4 regions of the Streptomyces sp. NPDC005070 genome follow, and region 2 is predicted to be linked to each of the others. Evidence: riboswitches for the same ligand, from Rfam matches in the RefSeq annotation. Region 2 holds a riboswitch; each other region holds the start of a gene.
The links. Region 2 has a riboswitch for cyclic di-AMP ahead of ACWEBX_RS14990 (transglycosylase SLT domain-containing protein). Riboswitches for the same ligand answer to the same signal wherever they lie in the genome.
Positions count from the first base shown of each region.

Region 1: linked by a shared signal. The riboswitch ahead of ACWEBX_RS33010 (M23 family metallopeptidase) and the one ahead of ACWEBX_RS14990 (transglycosylase SLT domain-containing protein) in region 2 are both predicted to bind cyclic di-AMP.
Region 3: linked by a shared signal. The riboswitch ahead of ACWEBX_RS03715 (M23 family metallopeptidase) and the one ahead of ACWEBX_RS14990 (transglycosylase SLT domain-containing protein) in region 2 are both predicted to bind cyclic di-AMP.
Region 4: linked by a shared signal. The riboswitch ahead of ACWEBX_RS23965 (M23 family metallopeptidase) and the one ahead of ACWEBX_RS14990 (transglycosylase SLT domain-containing protein) in region 2 are both predicted to bind cyclic di-AMP.

Region 1 is NZ_JBSFZS010000155.1:988-4,186, forward strand. It holds gene ACWEBX_RS33005 (aldo/keto reductase) at 1-224, opposite strand, end outside; gene ACWEBX_RS33010 (M23 family metallopeptidase) at 359-1,393, opposite strand; cyclic di-AMP (ydaO/yuaA leader) riboswitch at 1,405-1,560, opposite strand; gene ACWEBX_RS33015 (PP2C family protein-serine/threonine phosphatase) at 1,776-2,882, opposite strand; tRNA gene ACWEBX_RS33020 (tRNA-Met) at 3,131-3,199, opposite strand, start outside.
Region 2 is NZ_JBSFZS010000037.1:8,981-12,179, forward strand. It holds gene ACWEBX_RS14985 (CocE/NonD family hydrolase) at 1-1,193, shown strand, start outside; cyclic di-AMP (ydaO/yuaA leader) riboswitch at 1,733-1,894, shown strand; gene ACWEBX_RS14990 (transglycosylase SLT domain-containing protein) at 1,899-2,669, shown strand; gene ACWEBX_RS14995 (HAD family hydrolase) at 2,747-3,199, opposite strand, start outside.
Region 3 is NZ_JBSFZS010000006.1:8,909-12,107, forward strand. It holds gene ACWEBX_RS03710 (GntR family transcriptional regulator) at 1-267, opposite strand, end outside; gene ACWEBX_RS03715 (M23 family metallopeptidase) at 463-1,230, opposite strand; cyclic di-AMP (ydaO/yuaA leader) riboswitch at 1,243-1,399, opposite strand; gene ACWEBX_RS03720 (M16 family metallopeptidase) at 1,614-3,002, opposite strand; gene ACWEBX_RS03725 (M16 family metallopeptidase) at 2,999-3,199, opposite strand, start outside.
Region 4 is NZ_JBSFZS010000074.1:11,700-14,898, reverse strand. It holds gene ACWEBX_RS23980 (helix-turn-helix domain-containing protein) at 1-26, shown strand, start outside; gene ACWEBX_RS23975 (DUF6126 family protein) at 53-169, shown strand; gene ACWEBX_RS23970 (tyrosine-protein phosphatase) at 198-995, opposite strand; cyclic di-AMP (ydaO/yuaA leader) riboswitch at 1,650-1,805, shown strand; gene ACWEBX_RS23965 (M23 family metallopeptidase) at 1,810-2,712, shown strand; gene ACWEBX_RS23960 (SGNH/GDSL hydrolase family protein) at 2,985-3,199, shown strand, end outside.

The sequences.
Region 1 (3,199 bases), on a different contig from region 2:
TTCAGCCACTTGCCGATGACGGTCTCGGACTCGCCGCCCTCGTTGCCCTCGATCCAGGCCGAGTAGGAGTCGGCCGTGTCGAGGAAGTTGCCGCCGGCGGCGGCGTAGGCGTCGAGCACGGCGAAGGACCGGGTCTCGTCAGCCGTCCAGCCGAAGACGTTGCCCCCGAGGGAGAGCGGGAAGACCTCGAGATCGGACGAACCGAGCTTGCGAAGAGAAGTCATGTACGGCCTCAACGCCCGTACCGGATGGATGTATTCCACAAGCACCGGGTGCGGTGCGCGCCGCCGTCCGGGCCCGGACGACCAGCAGCCCTGACGTCGGGGGGGTTGACGTCAGGGCTGCCGGAGATCGGAGATCAGGGGTTGAGGCCCTTGCTCTGGAGCCACGCCATCGGGTCGATGCCGGTGGCGGCGCCGCCGGGGTGCACCTCGAGGTGCAGGTGCGGCCCGGTGACGTTGCCCGTGGCGCCCACGCGTCCGATGACATCGCCGGTGGCGACCTTCTGGCCGACGGTGGCGCTGATCGACGACTGGTGGCAGAACCAGAGTTCCGTACCGTCGTCGAGGGTGAGGATCGTGCGGTAGCCGTACGATCCGGCCCAGCCGGCCTCGGTGATGGTGCCGCTGTGGATCGCCTTGATCAGCGTGCCGGTGGGCGCCGCGAAGTCGAGTCCGGTGTGGTAGCCGGAGGACCACATGGAGCCGGCCTCACCGAAGCGCGAGGTCAGGGTGTACGACGAGGTCGGCAGCGAGTAGCTCTTGGCCAGCTCGGCGAGGCGCTCGGCCTCGGCCTTCTGCTTGGCCGCCTCCTCCGCCTTCTTCTTCGCGGCGGTTTCCTTGGCCTGGGCCTCGTCCTGCTGCTTGGCGGCGGCCTGGACGGCCTTCTGCGCGGCGGCGGTCTGGACGGCCTTCTGCGTGGCGGTGTCGGCCTGGTTCTGCTGCGACTGGGCCTGCGCCATGATGCGGTCGCGCAGCGCCTCACCGGCGTCGGTGCTGCCCTGGGCCGCGTCGACGCTGGTCAGACCGGCGGTGGTGAGCGGAGTCGTGGAGCCCTTGGGGGTGCTGGATCCGCCGTCCGATATCAGGGCCTTGGCCGACGCGGTGACCGACGACAGGTCGGGCAGTGAGATCGAGACGGGCGCCTTGCCCGGAGCGGCGCTGGCGATGCCACCACCACCGACGGCGGCTATGACACCGACGCCGAGAACCGTGGAGCTGCGGGCGAGTCCTCCGCCGCGCTGCTTGCCCGTGCGGTGCCGGCCGCGGACGGGAGCGAGGGAATCCGCGGTGGGGTTCCACTCCTCCCAGGGTCCCTCGTCCTTGCCATAGCCGAAGGTGTGGGCTTCGTTCGGCGCGAACGAGGTTGGCTGAGCGGGCCGGTTGGACGCCACGTGGGCGCACTCCTTTCCTTCCTTGCCGCCTACCGGGTTAGCTGACGGGTTCGGAGCAGGAAGGTCTCCTACGGGCGATTGCCACCGTGCTTCCACGGCGGATTACGCTCGATTCACCCCATGAGGTGGGTCCCCGGTTCCCTTGCGGGATTCGGCGCGTGCGCACGGAGCCGCCTCTTGTGACGGTTGTGACGACCGCGCTGCGTTATCGAACGTTAATAGACCCGGGTGCCGAATTCCAAGCTGTTCCGGCTGATCATTAACGCCTCTTGGCCAGGACTTTGGGGTCATGGACGATGAAAAACGGGCGAGTTGACCGCGTGCCGCTTGCACGGATTTCCCTGACGGTAAGTCAGTTGCTATGCGGAGGGGAACGGTCCGATCACTGTTCGTGACGCCGGACGGCGAGCAGCGCAAGGTCGTCCGTCAGCGGGCCGCCCGTGTGCGCGCGGGCCGCCTCGAAGAGAGCGGTCAGCAACGCGTCGGGGCCGGGAAAGACCCGTCCGGCCAGCCAGGCGGCCGGATCGAAGAACTCCCCCCGCGCGTCGCGGGCCTCGGACAGTCCGTCGGTGTGCAGGAGCAGCGTCGCCCCGCGCGGAAATCCCTCCCGCAGCGTCGGGGCGGGTTGGCTTCCCAGGTCACTCATCCCGAGGGGCAGCGCGAAGGACTCGGCGGAGAGGGTGACGAGCGCGCCGTCGGGATACAGCAGCAGGGGCGGCGGATGGCCGCGGTTGACGACGCGTACGACACCCTCGCCCTGCGGGATCTCGGCGAGGACGGCGGTCGTGAACCCCTCGACCGCGTCGACGCTGTCGCGCCGGGTGCCCGCGCGCGTCAGTGCCCGCTCCAGGCGCTCCGCGACGCCCCCCAGGGTCGCCTCCCGCTCGGCCGCCTCCCCGAACGCCCCGACCACCGTCGCGACAGCGGCCACCGCGGTCATGCCCTTCCCCCGTACGTCGCCGACGACCAGCCGCACGCCGTACGGGGAGTCCTGCACCGCGTACAGGTCCCCGCCGATGAACGCGTCCTCCTGCGCCGCCTCGTACCGGGCCGCGACCTCGAGCCCGGCGATCGTCGCCTCGGGCTCGGGCAGCACGGCGCGCTGCGCGAACGCGGCGATCTCCCGGACGGAGGCGAGCCGTTCGTCGCCGCGCCGGACCACGGTGTTGATGAGGACGGCGAGGACGGCGGCCGTCGTCACGGTGACCACCTCGGTGACCGCGTCGACCTGAAGGACGATGTCGAGCACACTGTGCGTCACGAGCACGGCGCCCACGGCGAGGACGCCGGCGAGAACGGTTCCGCGCAGCGAGTAGAGGGGCGCGGCGACCAGGGGTGCGGCCGCGAACAGGGGGGCCGCGGTGAATTCCGACGGGGTGAAGTAGTCGTAGACGATCCCGGCGGCGACGAGCAGCACGGGCAGGGCCCGGACGAAGGCGCGTGCCCACACGATCCGGCGCGGCTCCGCTGCCGCCGAACCGGGTGACACGACACTCCCGGGCCCGTGGACACCGCGGGACGGACGGCCGGCCGGGTCATGAAACTGTCCGGTCCGCCGCTCACCTCCTGGCTGCCCCACCCGTCCAGAAGAACCGGCGCGCGGGCGGCGGGCGACCCCTGTGGCCCGACCGGGGGAGCGCGGCGTCGTCCGCCCGAACGGAACCGGCCGGAGAAATCGGTGGGACAAACACCAAGGGCCGGAACTCGTGAATCCGAGTTCCGGCCCTTGGCCTTCAGTAGCGGGGACAGGATTTGAACCTGCGACCTCTGGGTTATGAGCCCAGCGAGCTACCGAGCTGCTCCACC
Region 2 (3,199 bases):
TCGGCCCCTGGTCCCGCCAGTACCCGGACCGGGGCCTGCCGCCCGGACCGGCGATCGGCTTCCTCCAGGAGACGCTGCGCTGGTGGGACCACTGGCTCCGCGACGAGGAGACGGACTCCGTCCCCCTTCTGCGCTCGTACGTGATGGACGCGCACCCTCCGGCGACCGCGTACGAGCGGATCCCCGGCCGCTGGGTGGGCGACCCGGCCTGGCCCTCACCCTCGGTGACCCCGGTCACGTACGCGCTCCAGGGCGCCCCGCTGCCGGTGCGGTCCCCGCAGCACACGGGGGTCGACGCGGGCTGCCTCTTCCCCTCGGGCGACGACGCCGACCTGCCGCCGGACCAGCGGGAGGAGGACGCCCGGTCGGCCTGCTTCGAGTTCGAGGTGACGGAGGAGACCTGGGTTCTGGGCCGCCCCCGGGTCAATCTGCGGCTGACGTCCGCGTCGCCCAGGGGCCAGGTGATCGCCCGGCTGTGCGACGTGGCCCCGGACGGAGCGTCCACGCTCGTCACCCGGGGTGTTCTGAACCTGTCGGCGCGCCGGGGCCCCGACCAGGCGGTTCCCTGGCGACCCGGCGCCACGGAGCACGTGGTCCTCGACCTGAACGCCATCGGCTACGCGTTCCCGGCGGGCCATCGCATCCGGCTGGGCGTCTCCTCCACGTACTGGCCCTGGCTCTGGCCCCAGCCGGGCTCGGAGACCGGCTTCACCCTGGAGCCGGTCGGCAGCGTCCTCGAACTCCCGGTACGGGCACCGGAGTCGGACCCCTCGATCACCTTCGGGGAACCGGAGGAGGCCGAACCCCTCGGCGTGACCGTCTCGGCGACCCTGGACGAGCCCCGCCCGCGGCGCCTGGTCCTGCGCGACGTGGCCGCGGAGACCTGGAGCCTGGAAGTGGACCCGGGGCGCGTCGGGACCCGGGTGTTCCCCGACGGTCTCGAATGCACGGAGGAGGCCCGGGAGACGTACACGATCGACGCGGCGGACCCGCTGTCCGCCCGCGCCCACGCGGTCTGGTCGATCCGGCTGCACCGGCCCGAGCTGCCGTGGGACGCCCGCGTCGAGACGGTCTCCGCCATCGCCTGCGACGCGCAGGACTTCATCACGACCGACGAACTCGTCTGCAAGAACGGCGACGAGGTCGTCTTCCACCGGACCTGGGAGAAGCGCATCCCCCGCACGGCCGGCTGACCGGGCCGACCGGGCCGACCGACCAGGCCGAACAACTAAGCCTACTAACAAGGAAGTTCACCGTCTGTGGGGCGTGCGCACGCCGAACTCTGCTGACAGGACGTCCACTTCGCCACGCGCCCACCGGGGTTCGGCCCGCTTCCGGCCCGGCGCTCCCGCCCGGGACCTGCCGCGTTCGCCGATGTGGCCCGCGCCACAATTCCCGTCGCGCCAGGGGCCGCTCGGCGCCTTCCGAGGGGCTCGAAAGCGTCCGCCGACGCAGGCGCAATGCCCGAATTACCCCCTCATGGTGCCTTAATGCTCTTTGGTCTCGTGAGTTGGGTCACCGGCCCGCCGGGCCATCGATGGACGCCCCTTATGGATCAACCCGTTTGCGAAAGGCAAGTTGAGGATCCAATTCCGGCACAATCGGACTTTTCACCCTCGCATTAACCAGGCCAAAGCGATCTTCGCGGTCAAATCTCGTCTTGTTTCGGACATGTGCTCTCGCATACGTTCTGGTTGACCCCGGGCGGATCGCCGAATCCTGCCGCCGCCCGGAAACCCATCGACCCACGCACGGCAGGAGCGGGGGAACCACAGGTAAGCCGCCGGTCCGGACACACCCGGAACGGCTTGGGGTGAAGCCGCGCCCAGAGCGCGGCCGGGCATCTCCCGCCCGAACCCGACAGCTCACCTCGCAGGCGTCGGAGAGGACATTTCGCCATGCCCGTACGAGCCAAGCACCGCCGCAAGAAGACCAACGTCATCACCCGGGGCATGATCGCCGCCGGCACGGGTGGCATCGCCCTCGCCCTCCCCCTCGTGAGCGCGACCGGCGCCAGCGCCGCCACCCCGGCGCAGGCCCCCCAGGCGGCCAAGACCGCCCACACCGCGGTGGTCCCCAACGTGCAGCTCGTCACCTACAAGGTGGTCGCCGGCGACACCCTGTCCAAGGTGGCGAAGAAGTACCCCAAGAGCGGTGGCTGGAAGAAGCTGTACGCGGCGAACCGCGCGGTCATCGGCGACAACCCCGCGATGATCCGTCCGGGCCTGAAGCTGACCGTCGGCACGAAGACGCTGAAGTCGACGACCGTCCGCACCACGGCGAACGCGACCGCCGCCGTCGCCAAGTCCAAGGCGACCACCGTCACCCAGGCCGCCGCCAAGACGTACTCCAACGACCTCGACGGCTGGATCAAGGAATCCCTGGACGTCATGGCCAAGGCCGGCATCCCGGGCAGCTACGACGGCATCCACCGCAACGTGATACGCGAGTCCTCCGGCAACCCCAACGCCATCAACAACTGGGACTCCAACGCCGCCGCGGGCATCCCCTCCAAGGGCCTGCTCCAGGTGATCGACCCCACGTTCCAGGCGTACCACGTCGCCGGCACGTCGTCGAACATCTACGACCCGGTCGCCAACATCACCGCGGCCTGCAACTACGCGGCCGACAAGTACGGCTCCATCGACAACGTCAACGGCGCCTACTGATCCCACCCCCGCACCACCTGCTTCACCCGCACCCGCCGACGGCGCCTTCCGGCCCGTCGGCGGGTGCGTCGGCGTCGCTAGAAGCCGAAGAGGCGCTCCAGGACGACCGCGACCCCGTCGTCCTCGTTCGACAGGGTGACCTCGTCGGCCACCGCCTTCAGTTCCGGGTGGGCGTTGGCCATCGCCACACCCCGGGCCGCCCAGTCGAACATCGGGATGTCATTGGGCATGTCACCGAAGGCGAGCGTCGCACCCGGCGTGAGCCCGAGATGCGCCGCGGCCAGAGCGAGGCCCGTCGCCTTGGTCACCCCGCATGGCTGGAGTTCGACGGTGCCGGGCCCGGACATGGTCACCGTCGCCAGCGAACCGACCACTCCGCGCGCCGCCGACGCCAACTCGTCGTCGGACAACGACGGGTGACGGAGCAGCACCTTGCTGATCGGCTCCGCCCAGAGGTCGTCCCGACGCGGCACCCGCACCGCGGGCAGGGTCGGGTGCGGCATGACATACCCCGGCTCGATGAGCGTCAG
Region 3 (3,199 bases), on a different contig from region 2:
GGCCCCCAGCGGTTCCAGCAGCATGCGCATCTCCAGGAGGTCCGCGGCCTCCAGCTCGCTGGGCTCCGCGACGCAGGCGCCCGCGTGCCGGCGGGTGACCACGAAGCCCTCCGCCTCCAGCGTGCGCAGCGCCTCGCGCACGGGGACGCGCGAGACGCCGTAGCGGCGTGCGAGCAGTTCCTCGGTGAGCCGGCCGCCGCGCTCGTAGACACCCGCGACGATGTCGTCACGGATCGCCGTGCACACCGAGTGTGCCGGAATACGCATGACCGACCTCCGCTTTAATCCCCGTGAAACGCCGTCGATTGACGCTTGTTCAGTGACTCTATTGCAGGAAGCCTGAATTTCCGATGGCGGGCCTGAATCCATGGATATTTTTTGGACAGACGGCGTCCGGAAACGACGATGCCCCGACTCGGTGAGCCGGGGCATCAAAAGCGGTGGGAAGCCGCGAAGCGGTCGTCAGACGTTGACGCCGTGCGAGCGCAGGTAGGCGACCGGGTCGATGTCCGAGCCGTACTCCGCGGTCGTACGCGCCTCGAAGTGGAGGTGCGGTCCCGTGGTGTTGCCGGTGTCCCCGGAGAGGCCGATCTGCTGCCCCGGAGTGACGGCCTGCCCCACGGACACCCCGATGGACGACAGGTGGCCGAACATGGTGTACGTGCCGTCGTGCATCTTGACCACGACTTGATTGCCGTAGGCGCCGCCCCAGCCGGCCGTGACGACCGTGCCGGATCCGACGGCGTGGACCGAGGTGCCGGAGGAGGCGTGGAAGTCGACGCCGGTGTGGCTGCCGGAGGACCAGAGGGCGCTGCTGGCCTGGTAGCCGGTGGAGACGTACGAACCGGTGATCGGCATGACGAACGTGTTCAGGCGCTTGCGCTCGGCCTCGCGGGCGGCGCGCTCCTTGGCCTCGCGGAGCTTCGAGGCCTGCTCGGCGGCCTGCTTGCGGGCGGTCTGCTCGGCCTGCTTGCGCGCTGCGGCTTCGTCGGCGGCGCGCTGCTGCGCGAAGGCCTGGGCGTCGATCTGGTCGGCGACCGTGTCGTTGAGGGTGACGGCCTGGGTGAGCCCGGTCTGCTCGACGGAGGCTTCCGCGGCGAACGCGGGGGCGGCCAGGGTTCCGATCACGCCGGTGGTGGTGAGCGCCGCGACCCCGACGGCGGTCGTGGTGGTGCTGTGCACCCGGCTGCTCGTACGACGATGCTTGCCGGTGCCACAGGTGAACGCCATGTAGGGGCTGGTCCTTTCCTTCCCTCTCGCCTACCGGGTTAGCTGACGGGTTCGGAGCAGGAAGGTCTCCTACGGGCTCCCTCCGAAGAGGGCGTCCGATTCACCCCAGGGACTGCGTGGGTCCCCGGCTCCCCTGACTCACGTCACGGGGACTCGGCGATGACTGTCCGGTGCCGCGGGCGCGGCGCACTGCGTGACGAACAGCCGCACCGACGCTAAACGCGGTGTCTTTCGAACAACAAACGGATCACGATTTTTGTAACGCATCCCACAGGGCAGAAGGGCAACCGCCGTACGAATACGGACATCTTGGGACCGATGTCCGGAAAGGGAAGGGCCCTGACGGCTCTTCAGCCGTCAGGGCCCTCTTCCGTCGCACGGTTCTACTCGGCTGCCACCACGGTGACTTCACCGATTTCGAGGGCCCTCATCGGGTCCGCGATCTGTGCCGCGTCGCCGACCAGGACGGTCACCAGACGGTCCGTCGGGAAGGCGCTCACGGCCGCCGCGGTGGCCTCCACGGTGCCGGTGGCCGCCAGTTGCCGGTAGAGCGTCGCCTGGTAGTCGTCCGGCAGGTGCTGCTCGACCTGGTCCGCGAGCGTGCTCGCGACGGCCGCCGCCGTCTCGAACTTGAGGGGCGCGACACCCACCAGGTTCTGCACGGCGACATCGCGCTCGGTGTCGGTCAGGCCTTCGGCCGCGAGGGTGCGCAGCACCTTCCACAGGTCGTCGAGCGCCGGGCCGGTGTTGGGAGTGTCCACAGAACCGCTGATGGCGAGCATCGCGGCGCCCGTGCCGTCCGGCGCGGAGCGGAGGACCTGCCCGAACGCCCGTACGCCGTAGGTGTAGCCCTTCTCCTCGCGCAGGACGCGGTCCAGGCGCGAGGTGAGGGTGCCGCCGAGGCAGTAGGTGCCGAGGACCTGGGCGGGCCACACGCGGTCGTGCCGGTCGGCACCGACACGGCCGATGAGGAGCTGCGTCTGGACGGCTCCGGGGCGGTCGACGATGATCACGCGGCCGGTGTCGTCGGCGCTCACCGGCGGCACCAGACGCGGTTCGGCGGAGGAGCCGGTCCAGGAGCCGAGCGTGTCGGCGAGCAGTTCGTCGAGATCGACATCGGTCAGGTCACCGACGACGACCGCGGTGGCCGTGGCGGGGCGTACGTGCTTCTCGTAGAAGGCGCGAACGCCCGACGCGTCGATGTTCTGGACCGTCTCCTCGGTGCCCTGGCGGGGGCGCGACATGCGCGCGCTCGCCGGGAACAGTTCCTTGGAGAGCTCCTTGGCGGCACGACGGGCGGGGTTGGCCGTCTCGTGCGGGATCTCGTCCAGCCGGTTGGTCACCAGCCGCTCGACCTCGCTGTCCGCGAACGCGGGGGCCCGCAGGGCGTCGGCGAGCAGGCCGAGGGCCTTGGCCAGGCGCGAGACGGGCACTTCGAGGGACAGGCGTACGCCGGGGTGGTCGGCGTGCGCGTCGAGCGTGGCGCCGCAACGCTCCAGTTCGGCGGCGAAGTCCTCGGCAGAGTGCTTGTCGGTGCCCTCGGAGAAGGCGCGCGCCATGATCGTGGCGATGCCGTCCAGGCCCGCCGGCTCGGCGTCCAGCGGCGCGGCGAGGATCACCTCGACGGCGACGACCTGCTGACCGGGGCGGTGGCAGCGCAGCACGGTCAGACCGTTGTCCAGGGTGCCGCGCTCGGGGGCGGGGAACGCCCACGGCTTCGGCTGTCCTGCCTGGGGCTGTGGGTGGAAGTCCATGGTGGCGAGCTCGGTCACTTCGCCGCCTCCTCGTCGGTCTCGTCGGCGGAGCCGGCCGCGTCGGCGGCTTCGGCTGTGGTCGGTTCGTAGACGAGCACCGCGCGGTTGTCGGGGCGCAGACGGGCCTTGGCGGCCTCCTGGACCTCCTCCGCCGTGACGTCGAGGACGCGCTGTACGGCGGTCAGAGCGAGCTGCGGGTCGCCGAACAGGACGGC
Region 4 (3,199 bases), on a different contig from region 2:
ACCCCACCCCGGGAGAGACATCATGACCGAACCCACAGAACCCCGCCGGTCCATGGAGGACAAGTTCCCGCGCGCCCTCTGGGTGCGGCTGATCATCTACGTCGCCGTCGGCCACCTGTTCGCGGCCTTCATCTACCTGCTCTTCACGCTGGGCGCGCAGAACCAGTAGGGCCCCGGCCGGGGAGGGCGGCTCCGGCTCAGTCCAGGAGCCGCGCGCGCAGGCGCTCCCGGAGCTCCGGCGTGAGCCCCAGCCCCTGTTCCAGATAGGCCTCGACGCTGCCCCACTTCTCCTCGATCGTCTCGAAGGCGGCTGTCAGGTACTCGGCGCGCGCGTCGAACAGCGGGCTGAGCAGTTCCATGACCTCGGGGGAGTAGGCGCCGGCCGAGGAGCCGTTGCGGTGGACCTTGTAACGGCGGTGCGCGGCGTTCGACTCCAGGTAGTCGGTCACGATCGCCTCGCGCTCGACGCCGAGGGCCAGCAGGGTGACAGCGATGGACAGCCCGGCGCGGTCCTTGCCCGCCGCGCAGTGCATCAGCGCGGGCACGCTGTCGTCGGCCAGGGCGTGCAGCACCTGGGCGTGCTCGGCCGTGCGCTCGCTGATGATGGTGCGGTACGAGTTGATCATCCGGTTCGCGGCCTTGCCGTCGCCGAGGAGCCCGCGAAGCTGGTCGATGTCGCCGTCGCGGACCATCTTCCAGAACTCGCTGCCGTCCGCCGGGTCGCTCAGCGGGAGGTTCACGTTCAGTACGCCCGGCAGCTCGACGTCCGGGCCCTCCAGCTTCTGGTCCGCGGCGTTGCGGAAGTCGAAGATCGTGTGGAGACCCAGGGAGGCGAGGAACGCGGCGTCCTCCTCCGTGGCGTGCGCGAGGTGGCCGCTGCGGAACAGCCGCCCGTAGCGCACGCGCCGGCCGTCCGCGGCGGGCAGTCCGCCCACGTCGCGGAAGTTCCGCACTCCGCCGAGCTCGGGCTCGGTCGACGGGACCTGCTGCGTCACGGGGGCTCCTCCCATTCGGCCGCCGGCGTCACCGGGCTGGACTCGGCGCCGCTCGTCGGCAGTTGTACCGGCTTGCGCTGTCGACGATACGACATAGGTTCCTCGGGCAATGAGTTGTCCACAGGCGGCCTTCTCCCGTACTGAAAGCCCTGGAAGCGGCGCTCCACAGTCGCTGGATCGAACGCCAGTTCGATGCGCGTGCGGGGCCGGCCGTCGGGTCGGTCACGTCCTTCGCGCCGCGCGGGACTCGCGGGGCAATTGAGGTGAAATGCGGCATTGCGAGTGTGCCGTTTTGTGCGCCGCCTCGCATAGAGGTCCGGATGTACTGGATATCCGTCGACGTCGCATCTGACCGTTCTGTCCGAATAAGCGCCTTCGTTACAACTGGCCCTGGAATAGGGCGCCCTGGGGCGAGTCGCGTGAGGAGCGTCATATTCGTGACGATGCGTTGCCGTCCTCATTTCTCAACCCGCGAGGTTTTACGGGTGGGTTGAGAGGTCCGGAAGATCGTCACTCCACGGAGGGTGACGGCGATTTCCGCATGGATCAAGAAAGACGAGCGCACAGAAACCGCCCATAGTTGTCGACGCGCTCTCATCTCGCTTACGTTCTGCCTCAATCCGGACGGACGCCCAATCCTGCCGCCGCCCGGAATCCGCACACTCACCCGTACACGGCAGGAGCGGGGGACCCACAGGTTCCGTGCCTGGTCCGGTCTCCGGAACAGGCTAGGGGTACAGCCGCACAGCAGCGGCCGGGCATCTCCAGCCCGCACCCGACAGCTCACCCCGCAGGCGCCGGAGAGGAATTCGTCATGCCCGCGAAGGGTAAGCACCGCCGTCCCAAGTCCCTCCGTTTCACCCGCTCGATAGCCGTGGCCGGAACCGGTGGCGCCGCACTCGCGCTGCCCCTGATGGGAGCCACGGGCGCCCAGGCCGCGACCCCGGCCACCCCTGTCGCGCAGCATGTCGAGAAGGCCGCGACCGCCGCCCCCGCCGAGAAGTCCGCCAAGTCCGCCACGGTCAAGACGTACGCGGTGAAGCGCGGCGACTACCTCTCGAAGATCGCCGACGAGCAGAACGTCGGCGGCGGCTGGAAGAAGATCTACGCGGACAACCGCTCCGCGATCGGCAGCGACCCGTCGCTGATCCACCCCGGTCTGAAGCTGTCGCTCGGCAAGAAGGCCGCCTCCGCCGCCCACTCGGCGACGCAGTCGGCCACGCGGACGGCCACCGCGGCGAAGTCCGCGCAGGCGACCCCGGCCGCCGACACGGCCCCGTCCGCCACGGCTTCCACCAACAGCTCCTCCGGCTACACCCTGCCGGTCGACAGCAGCAGCATCGGCACCGGTTACAAGGTGGCGGGCAGCATGTGGTCCAGCGGCTACCACACGGGCGTGGACTTCGTGGTCCCGACCGGCACCACGCTCAAGTCCATCGCGGCGGGCACCGTCGTCTCCGCGGGCTGGGGCGGCGCCTACGGCAACCAGGTCGTCATCCAGCACGCCGACGGCAAGTACTCCCAGTACGCCCACATGTCGTCGCTGTCCGTCTCGGCCGGGCAGACCGTGACCGAGGGGCAGCAGATAGGCCTCTCCGGCGCGACCGGCAACGTGACCGGACCGCACCTGCACTTCGAGATCCGCACCACGCCGGACTACGGCTCCGACATCGACCCGGTCGCGTACCTGCGCTCGCACGGTGTCGCCGTGGGCTGACGCCCCTCCTCCTCCTGCTCCTGACGGTCAGGAAGATCTCCGAAGGCCGGACCCCATGATCCCCTGGGTCCGGCCTTCGGTGTTCCCGTGACGCGACCTCGGGGCGATCGCTGCCTCAACATCCTTGACGCGGGCCTTATTCCAGAGTTGACCAATGCTTGGCGAGTGGCTTATCTCACCGCCCGTCAACCCCTCCCTACGGTCGCGTAGCTCACATCAAAAGGTGAATCATGCTTGATGTGGCAGACGATTCGAAGAGTGACAACAGATCAGTGATCGGGTCGTACGTGGCGGTGGGGGACAGCTTCACCGAGGGCGTCGGCGACCCTGGGCCCGATGGAGCCTTCGTCGGCTGGGCCGACCGGTTCGCGGTACTTCTCGCGGACCGCAGGCCCGAAGGCGATTTCGACTACACCAATCTCGCCGTGCGCGGCAAACTGCTCGACCAGATCGTCGAGTCCCAGCTCCAGAGGGCGAAGGAACTCGC